DNA from 4 places in the Paraburkholderia sp. SIMBA_053 genome. Region 3 is predicted to be linked to each of the others. Evidence: predicted binding sites of a transcription regulator. Region 3 holds the regulator's gene; each other region holds the start of a gene.
What was found. The regulator LexA, encoded in region 3, represses DNA repair genes until DNA is damaged. The targets are predictions, from matches to a motif close to ACTGTATNNNNATACAGT.
Positions count from the first base shown of each region.

Region 1: the regulator LexA is predicted to act here: its motif matches at 1,519-1,536, upstream of recA (recombinase RecA).
Region 2: the regulator LexA is predicted to act here: its motif matches at 2,037-2,054, upstream of imuA (translesion DNA synthesis-associated protein ImuA).
Region 4: the regulator LexA is predicted to act here: its motif matches at 3,332-3,349, upstream of dinB (DNA polymerase IV).

Region 1 covers NZ_JAWRXU010000003.1:576,523-581,226, forward strand. Annotated here, with positions in the region: gene recX (recombination regulator RecX) at 1-353, opposite strand, end outside; gene recA (recombinase RecA) at 361-1,437, opposite strand; gene SB753_RS14670 (response regulator transcription factor) at 1,674-2,462, shown strand; gene SB753_RS14675 (sensor histidine kinase) at 2,472-4,019, shown strand; gene SB753_RS14680 (MFS transporter) at 4,238-4,704, shown strand, end outside.
Region 2 covers NZ_JAWRXU010000012.1:178,851-183,554, reverse strand. Annotated here, with positions in the region: gene SB753_RS27575 (hypothetical protein) at 1-989, shown strand, start outside; gene SB753_RS27570 (superoxide dismutase) at 1,099-1,848, shown strand; gene imuA (translesion DNA synthesis-associated protein ImuA) at 2,066-2,773, shown strand; gene SB753_RS27560 (Y-family DNA polymerase) at 2,703-4,184, shown strand; gene SB753_RS27555 (error-prone DNA polymerase) at 4,191-4,704, shown strand, end outside.
Region 3 covers NZ_JAWRXU010000002.1:628,285-632,988, forward strand. Annotated here, with positions in the region: gene SB753_RS09365 (DUF2939 domain-containing protein) at 1-518, opposite strand, end outside; gene SB753_RS09370 (hypothetical protein) at 629-997, opposite strand; gene lexA (transcriptional repressor LexA) at 1,105-1,755, opposite strand; gene SB753_RS09380 (sulfate ABC transporter substrate-binding protein) at 2,062-3,111, shown strand; gene cysT (sulfate ABC transporter permease subunit CysT) at 3,262-4,158, shown strand; gene cysW (sulfate ABC transporter permease subunit CysW) at 4,155-4,704, shown strand, end outside.
Region 4 covers NZ_JAWRXU010000001.1:990,489-995,192, forward strand. Annotated here, with positions in the region: gene SB753_RS04510 (patatin-like phospholipase family protein) at 1-411, opposite strand, end outside; gene SB753_RS04515 (YncE family protein) at 784-2,013, shown strand; gene SB753_RS04520 (Imm50 family immunity protein) at 2,213-2,776, opposite strand; gene SB753_RS04525 (RHS repeat-associated core domain-containing protein) at 2,779-3,195, opposite strand; gene dinB (DNA polymerase IV) at 3,469-4,614, shown strand; gene SB753_RS04535 (heavy metal sensor histidine kinase) at 4,672-4,704, opposite strand, start outside.

The DNA.
Region 1 (4,704 bases), on a different contig from region 3:
CGACGAGAAAGATAGCCGAGCGCGCGCCCCTTAAGCGAACGTGCGGGACGCTGGGATTTTTTCGCTTCGTTTTGCCCGGACTTCGCGTCGGCGGATGCTCGGCGTGAGTCACGTGAGCGGCTGTACGTGGGCTCGGTAGCCGTGGCATTTCCTGCAGTCTCGAATGGGTCCGCGAAATCTGCGGAATTTGGGCTAGCAGGCGGTTTTTGGAACTGGGCGCGCCGCGGGCCACGGCCCGCAGCGCGATCATGCGCGTCGAACGATTCGGACGGATCGAACGACTCGTTCTCGTCATTACGCGGGCCGCCCGCGTTGCGTCCGGTATCGGACAGTGGCCGGCCCTTGCGTATCACGTAATGGTTACTCTTCTTCGCCCGCGACTTCTGCGCCTGCGCCGGTCACCGCTTCAGCCATTGCATTCACGCCGAGCGATTCGCGGATACGGTTCTCGATTTCACGAGCGATGTCCGGATTCTCGCGCAGGAATTCGCGCGCGTTGTCCTTACCCTGGCCGATACGCTCACCGTTATAGCTGTACCACGCGCCGGCCTTGTCGACGATCTTGGCTTGCACGCCCAAGTCGATGACCTCGCCCTGACGCGAAATACCCTCGCCATACAGGATGTCGAAAATCGCCTCGCGGAACGGTGGGGACACCTTGTTCTTGACCACCTTCACGCGCGTTTCGTTGCCGATCACTTCGTCGTTCTTCTTGATCGAACCAATGCGGCGAATATCCAGACGCACCGACGCGTAAAACTTCAGCGCGTTACCACCCGTAGTGGTTTCCGGGTTGCCGAACATCACGCCGATCTTCATGCGGATCTGGTTGATGAAGATCACGAGGCAGTTCGTGCGCTTGATCGTGCCGGTGAGTTTGCGCAGCGCCTGCGACATCAGACGCGCTTGCAGACCCGGCAGCGAATCGCCCATTTCGCCTTCGATTTCAGCCTTCGGCACGAGCGCCGCGACCGAGTCGATCACGATCATGTCGATCGAGCCCGAACGCACCAGTGCATCGGCAATTTCCAGCGCCTGTTCACCCGTGTCCGGTTGCGAAACCAGCAGGTCGTTCACGTTCACGCCGAGCTTGCCCGCGTACTGGATATCCAGCGCGTGTTCCGCGTCGATAAACGCTGCCGTGCCGCCCAGCTTTTGCATTTCAGCAATAACTTGCAGCGTCAACGTGGTTTTACCCGACGACTCCGGACCGTAAATTTCAACCACGCGGCCACGCGGCAAACCGCCGACGCCAAGTGCGATGTCGAGGCCGAGCGATCCCGTTGAAACGACCTGGATGTCTTCGACTACCTCACCTGCGCCGAGCCGCATGACCGACCCTTTGCCGAACTGCTTTTCGATCTGCGCGAGGGCGGCAGCGAGTGCCTTGCTCTTTTCAGCAGTCAGTCCAGCCGAGCCTTTCTTGCTTTCTTCCATGAATCGTCCTTTGCTATGATGAACGGCGTCTGAGGCAGATGTGCGGCCCACCTTTTGAAGGACAGCACACGAAACCCAGACACTGTATAAAAAAACAGTGGTTTTGGCAAGCGCGATTCTCGTGCGAACGCGCATGTTTACCGCCGCGCTGCCCAAACCACCCACAATAATTTTCGGAGACCGCTGTGCGCCGCGGGGACACCCGAGGTGCCGGCCAAGCCTTGAGCTGGCGCACCATGCGAATTCTGATTGCCGAAGACGACAGCATACTCGCGGACGGTCTGGTTCGATCACTCCGCCAATCGGCCTATGCTGTCGATCACGTGAAGAGCGGCGTGGAAGCCGACACCGCGCTGTCCATGCAAAGTTTCGACCTGCTGATTCTCGATCTCGGCCTGCCGCGCATGTCCGGACTCGAGGTGCTACGCCGCCTGCGCGCCCGAAACTCCAATCTGCCCGTACTGATCCTGACCGCTGCGGACAGCGTCGACGAACGGGTCAAAGGCCTCGATCTCGGCGCCGACGACTACATGGCCAAGCCGTTCGCGCTCAACGAACTCGAAGCGCGGGTGCGCGCGCTGACGCGGCGCGGTGCGGGCGGCGGCCCGACGGTCGTGCGGCACGGTTCGCTGTCGTTCGACCAGGTGGGCCGGATCGCCTATATCAACGAGCAGGTGATCGAGCTTTCGGCGCGCGAGCTCGGACTGCTCGAAGTACTGCTGCAGCGAATCGGGCGTCTGGTTTCGAAGGAGCAACTCGTCGATCATCTGTGCGAATGGGGCGAGGAAGTCAGCAACAACGCGATCGAGGTATACGTGCACCGGCTGCGCAAGAAAATCGAGCCGAGCGGCGTGCGCATCATTACCGTGCGCGGGCTCGGGTACTGTCTCGAGAAGGCGGTCGCGCCGGCAAACCCCAATCCGAATGCCGCCGCGTCCGCGCCCGCCGAGCCCGAACCCGAGCCGCCTTCTTCGCCTTCGTCGCCGCAGTCAGACGGGATGCCGGCGAGCCACCACTATAAATAGAGCACACCCATGTCCGCACGCGCCGATCGCGCGACGGCCCGCGCGGCGGATCTCGACGAGGCGCGCGACGAGCGCTACGCCAATCCGTTCGCTCCGCCCGACGAAACCGAAGCCGCCGCCGAGGCCCGCCCGCGCTCGCTGTTCGGCGAAATTCTCGACTGGATGCTCGCGCCGCTGTTGCTGTTGTGGCCGATGAGTCTCGCGGTGACGTATCTGGTCGCCAAGTCGATCGCGAACGGACCGTTCGACCGCGCGCTCGAAACCGACGCCTATGTGCTCGCGCGCCAGATCCACCCAGTCAACGGCGTGGCCGAACTGACGCTGCCCGACTCCACACGCGACTTTTTACGCACGGACAACGTCGACAGTGTTTTCTATCAGGTGCTCGGCACGCGAGGCGAACTGGTGGCCGGCGAGCGCGACATGCCGCTGCCGCACGAAGAAGACCGGCCGCAACCGGGGCTCGTCGCATTTCGCGACGACATGCTGCGCGGCAACGACATCCGCGTGGCCTATACGACGGTCGAGTTTCCGCAGACGCCCGGCGCGGAGCCCGTGCTCGTGCAGGTCGCCGAGACGCTCGACAAACGCAGTCAGCTTGCCAACGACATCATCAAAGGCGTGATCCTGCCGCAGTTCGTGATCCTGCCGCTCGCCATCCTGCTCGTGTGGTTCGGCCTGTCGCGTGGTCTCGCGCCGCTGCACGCATTGCAGGCGCATATCCGCGCGCGGCGCCCCGACGACCTGTCGCCGCTGGAAGCGCGTCGCGCGCCTCCGGAAATCGAGCCGCTCGTCACGTCGTTCAACGATCTGCTGACGCGCCTCGAACAGAACATGGAATTGCAAAAGCGCTTTATCGCCGACGCCGCGCATCAGATGAAGACGCCGCTTGCCGGCCTGCGGACCCAGGCGGAGCTGGCGTTGCGGCAGGACGCGTCGGCGGAAGTGCATCGCTCGCTCGAGCAGATCGCGACGAGTTCGGAACACGCGGCCCGCCTCGTCACGCAGTTGCTGGCGCTCGCTCGCGCGGAGAACCGCATGTCCGGACAGATTTTTACGCCGGTGGAAGTGACAGAAGTGGCCCGCAACGCCGTGCGCGACTGGGTGCAGGCAGCGTTCGCCAAACAGATGGATCTCGGCTACGAAGCGCCGGACGAGCCCGTCGAAGTCGAAGGCAATCCCGTCATGCTGCGCGAAATGTTGTCGAATCTCATCGACAACGCCATTCGTTACACGCCGGCGGGCGGCCGCATCACGGTCAGGGTGCGGCACGAGAAAGCCGCGCGGCTCGTGCATCTGGAGGTGGAAGATACAGGCCTCGGCATTCCCGTGGCCGAACGGTCGCGAGTGATCGAGCGGTTCTACCGGATTCTCGGCCGTGAGGGCGACGGCAGTGGCCTCGGGCTTGCGATCGTTCGCGAGATTGCGACGATGCACGGCGGCGAGCTGACTATCGACGACAACGTCTATCAAAACTCCCCGCGGCTCGCGGGCACGCTCGTACGTGTCAGTTTGCATGTGCTGGAACGGGGCAGGACTTACCCTAACGCGAACTGACCGCGACGGGCGCCAGATAGCGAGATGGGCGGCGTTCTTGCAACACTACGCGACATTGCATGCAAGTTGACGGATTTTCTCGACATTCCGCCGGCGTGTCGAAAGCTGCGGCAGTAGCCGTTCATGTCAGAAGGCCGTAAGTTTTCACTCCAATAATCGGTTGCACGGGAACGCCGCGGGCCGGCGCACCGCGTGCATATCAATATTGGAGACGACATATGGCTACCGTTGGCGGACACATTTCGCCCGTGCCCATGACGCGCGATGAGAAGCGGGTGATCTTCGCATCGTCGCTAGGTACGGTTTTCGAGTGGTACGACTTCTATCTGGCCGGTTCGCTCGCGGCCTTCATCAGCAAGAGCTTTTTCTCCGGCGTCAATCCGACTGCGGGCTTCATCTTCACGCTGCTCAGTTTCGCCGCGGGCTTCGCAGTCCGGCCGTTCGGCGCGGTGGTGTTCGGACGCCTCGGCGATATGGTCGGCCGCAAGTACACGTTCCTTGTCACCATCGTGATCATGGGTCTGTCGACCTTCCTGGTCGGCTTCCTGCCCGGCTACGCGGCGATCGGCATTGCTTCGCCGGTGATTTTCATCGCGATGCGCATGCTGCAAGGCCTCGCACTCGGCGGCGAATATGGCGGCGCTGCGACGTATGTGGCCGAACACGCGCCGCCGGGACGTCGCGG
Region 2 (4,704 bases), on a different contig from region 3:
GGAAATACTCGACGAATGACTCCGATAGTCAACGGACTTCGACGCGACTCGCGGGCTTCATTCTGGACGGGAATCCGAAGTTGCACGGAACCGAGTTGCAGGCCGTTGCGTCCCGTGCGAGCAATCGCATTGTGATGTCGATGAACAATGGCGAAGCGAACGAGAAGCTCCAGAGGCGTTACGGCGATGCAGCCAGGCTCAGGGACCATCTCGGCGAATTCATTGCCGAAAAACTTCGTACTGCGCCGCAAAGCGGCGCTTCGCCGTCGCTCAATACAGACGACAAGCTGCGCCGCGCGCAGAAGCTGTTCAACTGGCTCGGCGAAAATCCCGATGTCGTCCTGACCGTGACCGACAACCCGTCCCGGCACCACGCCGAGATCAGTGTGAGGCTGACGATCGAAAAGGACTATCCCGAGATGTTGAAGGAAGGTCGCGCCGCGGGTTCCAAGCCGCCGTGCCTTGGTTGCGTCTTGTGGTTCAACGACCGCGACGAGCTGACGGAATATCAGGACGAAGAGCAAAAGGTCCCCGCAGGTCCGCTGTTTCTCACGCCCGATAGTGGCTTGCGCACGCAGTTCGCGACACACGGGGTCGAGCCGATGGGTGCTGTGACGCCCGCTGTCATCGGCGAGGTCGCGGATACTGTCAAGCGCCAGGTGTCCGGTCTGAAGCTCGACATACGTCCGGTAACGAGTGGCAGAACCGACAACATCCCGCGCTCGCCGACAGACGACGAACCGGACACGGCGGATTACACGAAGGCGTTCGAATTCGGCAAGCCGCTCTTCGAGCAGAAGCTCGCTGCGAAGCAGAAGGTCCATGCGAAGCAGAAGCGCGTTTTGAATCAGCGGAACGACGCGAAGCAGAAGACCGAAGCGAAGCAGCAGATCGACACGAAGCAGAAGATCGACACGAAGCAGAAGACCGAAGCGAAGCAGCAGAGCGACGCGCCGCAAGGCTCCGGATCGTCCCAATCGTCCCGTTAGAAGCGGGCAAATAATTCCCCGCCGCGATGGAATAGCCAGATAGCGTGGAATGTTGTGTGAGTGCGGCGGACATCATGAGCGCCGCGCCACATTACTGGGGATTTCAACCATGCTCAAATCGTCTTTGTCGCGCCGTCGTCTGATGGCAACCGGATCGCTGGCGTCAGTCGGTGTGCTGCTTTCGAAGATGTCATTCGGCGCGAGCACGCAGGCCGCTACAACGGCTGCAAGCTCGCGTGGGGTGCCGGCGTATCTCGGCGCGTCGCCGCAAACTCTGCCGCCGTTGCCGTGGGCGGACAACGCGCTCGAACCGGTTATCTCGGCGCGTACGATCGGGATTCACTACGGCAAACATCATCGTGCGTACTTCGACAATCTGCACAAGCTGCTGGCCGGCACGCCGCTCGCCAATGCGTCGCTCGAAGAGCTGATCATGCAGTCGCACGATCAGCCGGCGCTCGTCGACGTGTTCAACAACGCAGCGCAGGCGTGGAATCACAATTTCTACTGGAACTCGCTCAGTCCGGATGCGAGCGCGCCGAGCGAGAAGCTGCAGGCGGCGATCCAGCGCAAGTTCGGCTCCACGGAAGCGTTGACCAAAGCATTGGTGGCCACTTCGGCGTCGCAATTCGGCAGCGGCTGGGGATGGCTGGTGGTCGATCGAGGCGAACTCGCGGTGGTGAAGACGAGCAATGCGGAAACCCCGTTCACGCGCGGTCAGGTGCCGCTGTTGACGGTGGATGTGTGGGAGCACGCCTATTACCTCGATTATCAGAATCGCCGGCCGGATTACCTGGTCGCGACCGTGTCGCGTCATTTGAACTGGGCGTTTGCTTCGGCGAATCTGGATCGGGTTTGATCCCAACGCTTGAGCCCGTTCATTGAGATTCAGACCGCACATCGCCCCAATGGCGGTGTGCGTCGGGAAGTGCCTGCTGTATGGCGTTTTCTCTGGAATGGATGCCCCATGAGTTTGGGCGCAGACCTGTTCCTCTATTCGCTCCCAAAAAAAGTGCCTTTTCCCCGTCGCGAAAATCCGTGTAGGATACTGTACATCCATACAGGTTTTTTCGTCCATGACTGCCTCTTCTCCACCGCCCGAAGCGATACACCCGTCCCTGTGGCGGGCGTCCCAGCTTGCGCGCGGCCGGGGGCAGGTGGTCGACACCGGCTATCCGGCGCTATCGGCTGAACTGCCCGGTGGCGGCTGGCCAGTGGGCGCACTGGTCGACCTGCTCGTGCAGCAGCCGGGTGTAGGCGAACTGCGACTGCTACGCCCGGCGCTCAGTGCAGCGGGCAACCGGCCCATTGCGTTCGTCCAGCCCCCGCATACACCGGACGGCCTCGGGCTCAGCTATATCGGCTTGTCGCTTGAGCAGGTGCTGCGCGTCAAGGCGCAGAAAACGGCGGACGCATTGTGGTCGGCAGAACAGATTCTGCGTGCCGGCAGTTGCGGTGCGCTGATTTTCTGGGCGCAGTATGCGCAGGCTTCGTCGCTTCGGCGCCTGCATCTGGCGGCGCAGTCGTCGGAGACACTTTTCGTCATGGTGCGGCCGCTTGCGAGTGCTCAGGACGCGTCGCCGGCGCTATTGCGGCTGGCGCTCAAACCATCTGCCGACGGCCTGACCGTCGACATCGTGAAACGACGAGGGCCCTCGCGCGCGGAGCCCCTGTCGATTCCCCTTCAACCCACTCCTGTTCTGCTGTCACGACATGCGCGTCTTCCTCGCCGTTCACCTGCCGAAGTTGCCGCTCGAAGTTTTCAGGCCGAAGTGGTCGCCTGAGCCCGCTCACGGCAGTGTCGTGCTCGAGAAGGACAAGGTCGTGATTGCGGACAGCGTCGCGCGCGCGGCCGGAGTGAGGCTCGGCATGAAACGCGGTGGCGTGCTCACGCTGTCGCCCGAGACGGACATGCACGAACGCGACTTCGCCCGCGAGCAGTCCGCACAACGCGAGGTCGGCGTGGCGCTAATGCGCTTTTCGCCCGAAGTCGCGCTGCTCGATGAAGCGACCGTCGTCGTGGAAATAGGCGCGAGCCTGCGCCTCTTTGGCGGACTGCTTGCGCTGTGCCGCGAGGCAAAGGCGCTGCTTGCCACGCTCGGTCTCACCGCGCGCGTGAGCGCCGCGCCGACCGGCCAGGGCGCGTGGCTACTGGCGCGATATGCGAAGGGGCGGGGCGCGCGGCGCGTGCTGAAGCTGTCCACGCTCGAGCAGCGCCTCGCCGCGCTGCCCATGATCGCGGTCCCCGAGGTGCGCGAGTTCGCCGACTGGTTCGCGGGGCTCGGCTGCGAAACCATCGCCGACATTCGCCGGCTGCCGCGCGCCGGGTTGCAGCGGCGCTGCGGAGAACACCTGCTCGATTCGCTCGACCGCGCATTCGGCACCGCGCCGGAACTCTTCGACTGGCTCGAACTGCCGCCCACGTTTTCCGCGCGCATCGAAATGCCCGACCGGCTCGAACATGCGGACGGCGCCGTGTTCGGCGCGCATCGGCTGATCGTGCAGTTGTGCGGCTGGCTCTGCGCAAAGCAGTTGGCGGTTACCGCAATACGTTTGTTGCTGGAGCACGAGCGGGGGCGCGACGCCATTGAACCCACCACCATCGACATTGCCCTCGGGGAGCCAACGTGGCGTGAAGAACACCTGGTGAGGCTGCTGAAGGAGCGCTTGCATCGCATCGAGCTCACCGCGCCGGTTATCGCATTGCGTCTGGATGCCTCGAAAGTGGAGTCCGCTGCGCCGGCTTCCGATACGCTTTTTCCCGAGCCCGGCGGCTCAAAGGAAGATCATGCACGGCTACTCGAACTGCTGGTCGCGCGGCTGGGTGACGAGAACGTGCTGCGGCCCGCGCCGAGCCCCGACCATCGGCCGGAAGTCGCCAACTGCTGGGTGCCGGTGACGCAACCGGTGAGGCCCGCAGTCATACCGGAAGGCTTGCCGAGGCCCACGTGGATGCTCGATACGCCGGTGCGCTTGATAATGCGCCAGCATCGTCCGTTCTATGGCTCGCCGCTGCGCATGGTGTCGCCGGGGGAGCGTATCGAGGCGGGCTGGTTCGACGGCGAACTCGTGACGCGCGACTACTTCGTCGCTCAGGCCGACGACCAGAGCTGCTACTGGATTTACCGCGAACGTGTCAGCAGCCGCGACGCCGAAGAAGACCAGCGGTGGTTCCTTCATGGCCTTTTCGGATGACGCGCCATGGATGCCACCTTCAGCATGCTGCCGGCGTATGCCGAGCTTTTCTGCCTCTCCAATTTTTCGTTTCTGCGTGGCGCGTCGCACGCCGAGGAACTCGCTGAGCGCGCCGGGCAACTGGGCTACTCGGCGCTTGCCATTACCGACGAGTGCTCGCTTGCCGGTGTGGTGCGCGCGCATGTCGCGGCGAAAGAAGCGAAGCTGCCGTTTATCGTCGGCTCCTACTTTCGTCTGGTGAACGCCGACGGCTCGCCGGCATTCGGACTCATCCTGCTGGCGAAAAATCGCGAGGGCTACGGCAATCTGTCCGAACTCATCACGCTGGCGCGTACACGCGCGCCGAAGGGCGAATACCGGCTCACGCCGCAGGACCTGTCGCGACCGGAGAAGGAATACCGGCACCTGCTGGGCCTGCCGGACTGCCTGGCCATTCTCGTGCCGACCTTCCCGGCAAAAGAAGATGTGCTCGATGCCCAGGTCGAATGGCTGGACGAGACCTTTCCCGCTCGCGCGTGGG
Region 3 (4,704 bases):
CTAACCGCGTTGCCGTTCGGATCACCCGTAGCGCCGCCGGGCGTGCGGCTGTCCGCACCGGACGATCCGGGGGCGGGCGCATTGGCAGCGGGCGGATTGCCGGTGACTGGCGCGGCGTTGGGCCGCTCACCCGGCTCGCCGCGCGGCGGCATGCCGTTCAACAGCGCAGCCACGCCGTCGGGTGTTGCATACGCGTCGACGAGCGGGCCGATCAACGCGACGCCAATCATCGCGCCGATCGCAGCCAACGGATTACCGTTTCCATGTGAGTCAAGCCGCCGCGTCAGCAAGCCGGTGACTTGCTGCTTCAGGCTCTCGCGCAACGCAGGAAAATCGACATACCGATTCACCGTCTGCGCGTCACGCGCGTCGGCGGCGCGTTTGAGGTTATTGAGCGCGATATACGGGGAGGCATAAGCGAAGCCCAACGCCGCGATCAGCGCGATCACGATCAACGTGACGGTAAGCGTGACTGCAAGCGGACGGGCGCTGCGCTTCCTAGGTGTTGAAACTGCCATCGAGCGGAAATCTCCATCAGGTGTGATCTAACGTGGACCGCAACCGCGCTGAAACGATCCGTGCGCTGCCACAAACCATGTGAGCGACGCGCCCCACACCTCACAACTCATCAAGACTCGAACACCGCACCGTGGACGTTGGTTTCCTCGGCGATGCAACGGTCAATCATGCGGCACACCGCGTCTACAGTGCCGACCATGATGAGCCGCGACGGCCCGTGGTACACGCGCACCGGCGCACGGCGCTCCGGCTCGGCAGTATTGAGCCCCGAGTTCAGCGACACGCGGGCGAATGCCGGCAATGACGACGGCAATGAAGACGGCAACGCGGCCTGCCGGTCGCACCCACGAGCGGGAGAGTCGAACAGCGACGCGGTAGCGGCCGTGGACGCTTCGATCAGTGAGCAAGGTACCAGCTTGCGCAGATGGCGCAGACGGCCGAACTGGCGAAACGGCAACAGGCGGGCAAGGCGTTCCATGAGTCTCTCCGGGCGATTCAACATGAGTACTGCTTTGGTCGGTGAGCAGGCGAGCGGTTGGCTAATGACGCACTGAGCTTGTCGCTCATTAAGCCAAACCCGTGCTATCAGAATTCGCCCGGGCGGATCAGCCCGACAGCGATGCCTTCCAGCGCGAAATCCGCGCTGCCTGTCTCAACGAAGATGTTCTCGTAATCGGGGTTCTCGGCAATCAACTCGATACCGTTCGCGCGGCGCTTCAGGCGCTTGACCGTGACGTCGTCGCCAAGCCGCGCAATGATGATCTGGCCGTCTTTGGCCTCGCTTCTTTTCTGCACCGCAAGCAGATCGCCGTCGAAGATACCCGCGTCGCGCATGGACAGCCCGCGCACCTTGAGCAGGTAGTCGGGCTTGCTCGAGAAGAGCGCCGGGTCGCACGCATAGTGTTGGGCGATATGTTCCTGCGCGAGGATCGGGCTACCGGCGGCAACCCGGCCGATAAGCGGCAGCGACAGCTGCATGATGCTGGCGTGCGGCAATGTGAACTGATGCGGCGCCTCGTCCGGGCCAGCAAGCAGGCGAATGCCGCGCGACGCGCCGGCCGCGAGTTCGATCACGCCCTTGCGTGCAAGCGCCCGCAGATGCTCTTCAGCCGAATTGGCCGAGCTGAAGCCCAGTTCGGCGGCAATTTCCGCACGTGTGGGCGGAAAACCGGTGCGTTCTATGGCCCGGCGGATCAGATCGAAAACCTGCTGCTGTCGTGCGGTGAGTTTGGTCATGGCGCCACTGTATGGATGAACAGGTGCCTGTATTTTTATACAGTATCCGGCGCAATTCAAGCTTTACTTTAAGTTTGCGGCTCGACCCCTCGCTGGAGCGTCGTAAATCGACGTCAAGACATCCGTTTTCATGCCGCAACGCCTTATCTGGCTGTCATTACCACTTTTGCGTATTAAAAAATGAATAAACATTATTTTTAATGATGAAAGCCCCTGGATAGACTGGCCTCCAGTCGCTCATGTGCACGTGACCCGACGCAAAACAACACACGCTGTTTCAGCGCACCAACACGCGGAGAACTTGGCATGAACAATCACGAAGCGGGCCGGGCAGGCAGGAGCCGAAAACTTATCGCAGCGCTCGCGTTCGGCGCGGCAGCCGCGCTCGGCGTCCTTGGCGCGGCAGGCCAGGCGCAAGCCGCCGACACGACGCTGCTCAATGTGTCCTACGACCCTACTCGCGAGCTTTACCAGGACGTGAATCAGGCTTTCGCCAAAGAATGGAAGGCGAAGACCGGCGAGACCGTCACCTTCAAGCAGTCGCACGGCGGCTCGGGTGCTCAGGCGCGCTCGGTGCTCGACGGCTTGCAGGCCGACGTCGTGACGCTCGCGCTCGCTTATGACATCGACGCGATCGCGAACAAGGGTTTGATCGATAAAGGCTGGCAGAAGCGCTTGCCCGACAACGCGTCGCCGTACACGTCGACGATTGTGTTTCTGGTGCGCAAGGGCAATCCCAAGCACATCAAGGATTGGGACGATCTGACCAAACCCGGCGTGTCGATCGTGACGCCGAATCCGAAGACCTCGGGCGGCGCGCGCTGGAATTATCTCGCGGCATGGGCGTATGCAGCGCATCAGCCGGGTGGCAATGACCAGAAGGCCAAGGAGTTTGTCGGCAAGCTGTACAAGAATGCCGGCGTGCTCGATTCCGGAGCGCGCGGCGCGACCACCAGCTTCGTGCAACGCGGCATCGGCGACGTGCTGATTGCGTGGGAAAACGAGGCGTTCCTCTCGCTGAAGGAATTCGGTCCGGACAAGTTCGAAATCGTCGTGCCGTCCGTGAGCATTCTGGCCGAGCCGCCGGTGGCGGTGGTGGATAAGGTCGTCGACAAGCATGGCACGCGCAAGCTGGCCGAAGCGTATCTGAACTTCCTGTACAGCGAGCAGGGCCAGGAAATCGCCGCGAAGAACTTCTACCGTCCGCGTTCGAACAAGGTTCCGGCCGAACTGACCTCGAAGTTTCCGAAGCTGAAGCTGTACACGGTCGACGATTCGTTCGGCGGCTGGGCCAACGCGCAGAAGACGCACTTTGCCGACGGGGGCGTATTCGATTCGATCTACCAGCCTCAGTAACACAGCCCAGGTCCGCGCCGCGGCAGGCGCGAACCGAGGCAACGCGACGCGCCACGGCGCGTCACTTTCCGGAGCGCGCCGCTGGCGCGCTTTTGGCCGATCAGGACCAGGCGGCCGGCAACACGAGCATCAACCGAAAGAGTATCGAGCATGACCACGTTGACCTTCCGTAAACCAAGCGCCTTGCCCGGTTTCGGCCTGACACTCGGCATCACGGTGGCTTATCTGAGCCTCGTGGTGCTGATTCCGCTCGCGGCGACTTTTCTGAAGACCGCCACCCTCGACTGGAGTCAGTTCGTGCGCGCCGTCAGCTCGCCGCGCGTGCTGGCCTCGTACCGGCTGACGTTCTTCTCCGCGCTCGGCGGCGCACTGATCAACGCGGTGTTCGGCTTTCTGGTCGCATGGGTGCTCGTGCGGTACAGGTTTCCGTTCAAGCGCATCGTCGACGCCGTGGTCGATCTGCCGTTCGCACTGCCCACGTCGGTGGCCGGCATTTCGCTCGCGGCCGTGTACGCGGGCAACGGCTGGATTGGACAGTTCCTGGAGCCGCTCGGTCTGAAGGTCGCATTTACGCCGGTGGGCGTGCTCGTCGCGCTGACCTTTATCGGTTTGCCGTTCGTCGTGCGCACGGTGCAGCCGGTGCTCGAAGAGTTCGAGCGCGAGCAGGAAGAGGCTGCCGCTTGCCTCGGCGCATCGCGCTGGCTGACGTTTCGCCGCGTGGTGTTGCCGGCCGTGTTGCCGGCACTGCTGACGGGCTTCGCGCTCGCGTTCGCGCGCGCACTGGGCGAATACGGCTCGGTCATTTTCATTGCAGGCAATGTGCCGATGAAGTCGGAAATCACATCGCTGCTGATCATCACGAAGCTCGAGCAGTATGACTACGCCGGCGCGACGGCGCTTGCCGTCGTGATGCTCGTCGTCTCGTTCCTGATGCTGCTTTTCATCAATACGCTGCAGTGGTATCTGCAGCGCCGCACGAGCCGCGGCAACGCGGGGCCTGCACCCGGCGCCGCGAGCGTTGCAAGCATTGGCGGAGGTGCGCAATGAGCCGCCATTCAGCAGGTCACGTCGATAACGCCGACGGCGTCAAGGCGCACGCCGTGGCTCCGCGCGCGCCACTGAACATTGCGCGCCGGCCCGATCCAGTCACGGAACCGCCGCTTGTCCGCTGGATTCTGACCGGCATTGCGCTGCTGTTTCTCGGGCTCTTTCTCGTCGTGCCGCTCGTCGCCGTGTTTTATCAGGCGTTGAACAAGGGGCTTGGCTTTTATCTGGAGTCGCTCGCCGATCCGGATGCGCTGGCGGCCATCAAGCTGACGGCTATCACAGCGGGAATCGCCGTGCCTCTCAATCTGGTGTTCGGCCTCGCGGCTTCGTGGTGCATCGCGAAGTTCGAGTTTCGCGGCAAGGCGCTCCTCACCACGTTGATCGATCTGCCGTTCTCGGTCTCGCCAGTGATCTCGGGTCTTATCTACGTGTTGATGTTCGGCGCGCAAGGATGGTTCGGTCCGTGGCTGCAAGCGCATAACGTGCAGATCATCTTCGCCGTGCCCGGCATTGTGCTCGCGACAATCTTCGTGACGTTCCCGTTCG
Region 4 (4,704 bases), on a different contig from region 3:
ATTGAACGAGGTCGGATTGAGATCGTACGGCGAAACGAGCCGCGAGATGGTTTCCATCGCAAGAAAGAGTGGGGAATGATCGAGCGTCCAGCGGCCGGTGAGCCTGTCGAGCGCACTACGTTGGAAGGGACTGAAAATGGCCGCATCCGACACTTGCCGCCAGAAGTGTTCGAGCGCCTTGCGCGCGCCGGCCGGGCCGTCATGCTCGAAGCCGCTGACAAGCACCGCTGCGTTCATTGCCCCCGCCGACGTACCCGATACACCGTCGATCTGCAACCGGGATTCTTCGAGCATTCGGTCAAGGACGCCCCACGTGAAGGCTCCATGCGAGCCACCGCCCTGCAGCGCGAAATCGACGAGCAGCGGGCCGTCGTGATCTGATGGGCGAGGAGCGACGTGCAGATCGGTCATCGTGTTTCCGGATGGACGAGGCACGGGAAAGGTTATACGACCAATTGTCTAATTGCAAAGTATCCAATAAGCGCTCCGTTTCAAATGCGGGCGCGCGCTGGCACATTGAAAACCAAAACGAATTTTCCAGGTAGCGCGCATATTCACTCATAGCGAGCAGCCATGGTTTTCTGATTCCAGATGGCATTCAAGCGTCAGGTATGCACAGGTAAATATCAAACCTTATGGGAATCTTAAGCACAGTACCGCCTACCTGGGAAAACGATAAGGACAACTGCTTACGGGAATGCATAAGCTATAGCAACGTCTACTATCTCTTCCGGCGCGCCGTTGAGATAGGTCCACTCCAACGACGATGATGGGAGGTGTACGATGCCGAAGCACCTGTTGGCGAATGCATTGGTGGCGTGTGCGGCTATTGCGATTGCGGGTTGTGGCGGGGACGAACTCAGCATTAGCGGCCCGCACCATGTATCGGACATCGCGGTCCCCAACATCAAGGCAGGCGTAAACTTCTCATTCGACATCGGCGTCGTCTCGGGTAGCCGATACTATTTCACCGACAGGAATAACGCATCTCTGGATCAGATCGACATACCGTCGAAGACCTTCGTCAAAGCCATTCAGGGAAGCGGGCCTCTCGCGTTCACCGGGCTTGGCCCCGGGCCGAATTCGCAGGCGGGTCCGGACGGCGCGACGGCTGTCGGCAACTTTATCTACGTGGGCGACGTGAACTCTGTGAAGGTGGTTGATCCCGCTGTTGGCGCCGTGACGAACAAAATCACGGTTAGCACGACGGGCGTTCGCGCAGATGAAGGTTGTCTGGATCCCACGCATGGCATCTTTATGATCTCCAGCCCGGAAGAGACGCCCCCGTTCGCCACCTTCATCAACACGTCCACGCAGACCGTCGTCGCCAAGGTGACGTTCACGGATCTCTCAGGCAAGCCCACCGCGGGCCTCGAAGCGTGCCGGTACGACGCCGCCAGCGACAACTTCTACGTGAACGTTGACGGCAGCACAGCGAATCCTCACGGCGAACTGGTGAAATTGCCGGGAGCGTCCATTCGAGCAATTCCGACCGGTGGCAGTCAAAACTACACGTCGCTTGCGGGCGTAGCGATGTACCCGGAAGGCAATTGCGATCCCACAGGGCTGGCACTGGGCCCCGGCAACGATATTGCGGTCGGGTGTCGCGAAGGTACGACTGGCGCTCCGTTGCTCATGCAGATCTTCAACCGTTCGAGCGGTGCACTCGTGGCCTCCCTGAACGCCGGCGGCGGCGATCAGCTTGAATATGATGCGCCCACCAATCGCTACTACAACGCAGCGAGCCGGTGGACGTCTTCTGGCAATGCGTCGACGAACGGCGCCTGCTCGGCCGCGTCGCCATGCACGCCCGTGTTGACCATCGTCGACGCGGGCAGTCGCAGTGTCGTCGCCCGTCTTAACACGGGCAATAACGCGCATTCGGTTGCAATCGACCCGGCGACCGGGCTCATTTTCGTTCCATATTCTTCCGCGACATCGCCGGCGGGATGTCCGGGTTGCGCGGCAAACGGGTTCGTCAACGGCGGGGTGTCGGTATTCGCCGCCAGATGAGGCGCGGCAGTGCTGCGGGCTTCCCTTGCGCGGCATCTGAAGGCGGGGTAGCGTGCTCAAGGTGGTCGCGGGTCGTCGCAATCGCCCTTCTGGATGTGCGCAGCGACCCAGACGGGCTTGGCGTCAGGGTGGTTCGCGAAGGCCGGAGCGAGTAAACAAACGATACTGTGTCGCCCCCGCGCCAACTACACGTTGGCGGTCACGTCGTACTCGAAGAAATTGGCGCGCAATACGGCTCTATTCGAGTAATCTCGGCAGACGTACACGCAATGAAAACGCTGGCGCCACTATTAGGATCAAGTTCAAAAAGCAATAGGTTGTCGTCTGTCCTCGTGAAGCAAACGTCACCTACGGAGTTATCTTGAACGAAAGCGTCCATAGATACGTCTGCGATCTTTACCTCAAGTAGGGTCAGCGTAATGACGCAGTCTGGTCCACGTGCAACCCAGTTTGGGTCATCCTGGCCCCAATGTCGCAATTCGATTGCGACATCTACCTCTCGGGCATCACGTTTTCCGTACCCCATCTTGATAGACAGCACATGTGCATCGTGGAAAGCCGGCCAGTATCCGAATAGCTTCTTGAGCAAGATGGAGTTGCCTACCTCGCCCCACCCATAGTCATCTACTTCACACATTATTTGGCCCCATTCCGCAACGGTGTTTGCACCCGTCGAATCATCAAGATTGCGATCGTCATGACGACCTTCTGACAAGGGCGGCGACAGCATTGATCGCGCGCCAACGCCCAAATCAAAATCCATTTTCAAGGGATCGGACAAAGCGGAAGCCCTTCGTCGCGGTCAAAATTCGGCCCGGCGTTATGACCGTGCGGCCTCATCCCATCGTGAGAATGGTCACCATGATACTGAGCCGACAAGTCACCATTCGAATCGTAGTAATTCACGTTGGGTTTGAAAGGATGAACGATAAACCCGCCATGCGGCCCACCCGTAACGGGCATGAGTTTGGACTCACCAAACGGATCCGTGAACTGAACCGGATCCCCATCTACATAAGCATACGCATTCGTCTGCGCACTCGCGTAACCGATTGGGTCTTCACTGATGAATCGCGCTGCGCCTGGACTGTAATACCGATTCCGGTAGTAATACAACCCGGTCCCGTCATTCTCCCGTCCTGTGTACTGCTGCATGTTCGGATCGGCCAGCCCCGTCTGCATCGTCGCACCATACGGCTCATAGCTATATTGCGTCTGAATTTGCTGCGCGCATCCGCCAACGCGAGCACATTGTCGGCGCCCCGGCTTCCTTCCCGACAAATCCGCAGACCGGATTCCAGAAACCCTGACAAAAAATACTGTACAAACGTACAGTCCCGGTAAAATACCCGTCAAACGCATGTACCTTCGTCCGCACGCTCCTTTCTGAAGTGCGGACGAGCGCCCCTTAGGCCCGGGCGGCACCACCGAACGCCACTATCGAGCAAACACGGCATGCCAGATGAACGGCGCATAGCCCACATCGACATGGACGCATTCTTTGCGTCTTGTGAACTGTCGCAGTATCCAGAACTACGAGGCAAGGCCATGGTGGTCGCCGGTCGTCGCACGGACGCGCCGCGAACCAACCCGGACGGCACACGCGAATTTTCGCGCTTACGCGACTACGTAGGCAGAGGCGTCTTGACGACCGCCACCTACGAAGCGCGCGCGTTCGGAGTTCACTCCGGCATGCCCACCATGAAGGCCGCCCGGCTAGCGCCGGATGCGATTATCCTTCCGGTGAACTTCGACCTCTACCGAACGTATTCGCGACTGTTCAAAGATGCAGTGCGGTCGGTCACTTCGAGCATAGAAGACGTCGGTATCGACGAAGTGTACGCAGACGTCTCGCTCACGAGCGGCAGTTCAGAGGAAGTAGCGCGCAAGCTGAAGTCGGCGGTGTTGGAAGCAACGAATCTCACGTGCTCCGTGGGAATCGCACCCAACAAGCTGCTTGCAAAGCTGTGCTCCGATATGCAAAAACCCGACGGCATCACGATCCTGAAGTTCGAAGACGTGCAGTCCAGGATCTGGCCAATGGCCGCGAATAAGATCAACGGTATTGGCCCCAAGGCCAGCGCGAAACTTGCGTCGTTGGGAATAACGACCATCGGCGGAATCGCTAAGCGCGACGAGTCCTGGCTCATAGAGCACTTCGGCCGAAGCTACGGTGCATGGCTTCGCAGAGTGTCCCACGGTCTTGACGAGAGGCCCGTGGTGACATACAGCGAACCGGTCTCGATGAGCCGCGAGACCACATTCGAACGGGACCTTCATGCCGTACGGCATCGGCAGGAACTGGGCGCCGCATTCACCCGTCTGTGCGAACAGGTGGCAGCCGATCTGCAGAGAAAAGGCTATCTGGCGAAGAAGATCGGCATCAAGCTTCGCTTCAACGACTTCAAAACAGTCACGCGCGACATCACGCTTCCCGAACCCATTGCCAATGCGGAAGCGTTGCGTCGCGCGGCAACCGACTGCCTGAAGAGAGTGGAGCTCGTTAAATCCATCAGGCTGCTCGGAGTCAAGGCCGGCAACCTGCAACCCGCCGGACAGGTTCCGCGTGACGAGCCGGCTCAGTTCACGCTTGATTTCTAGTTCGTGCGTTCAGTTGCATGCAGCGTGACACGGCGCGCCGAAGCGGTGGCAACCCGTTCAGGCGGACTTTCCTTTTACCAGTGACGAATA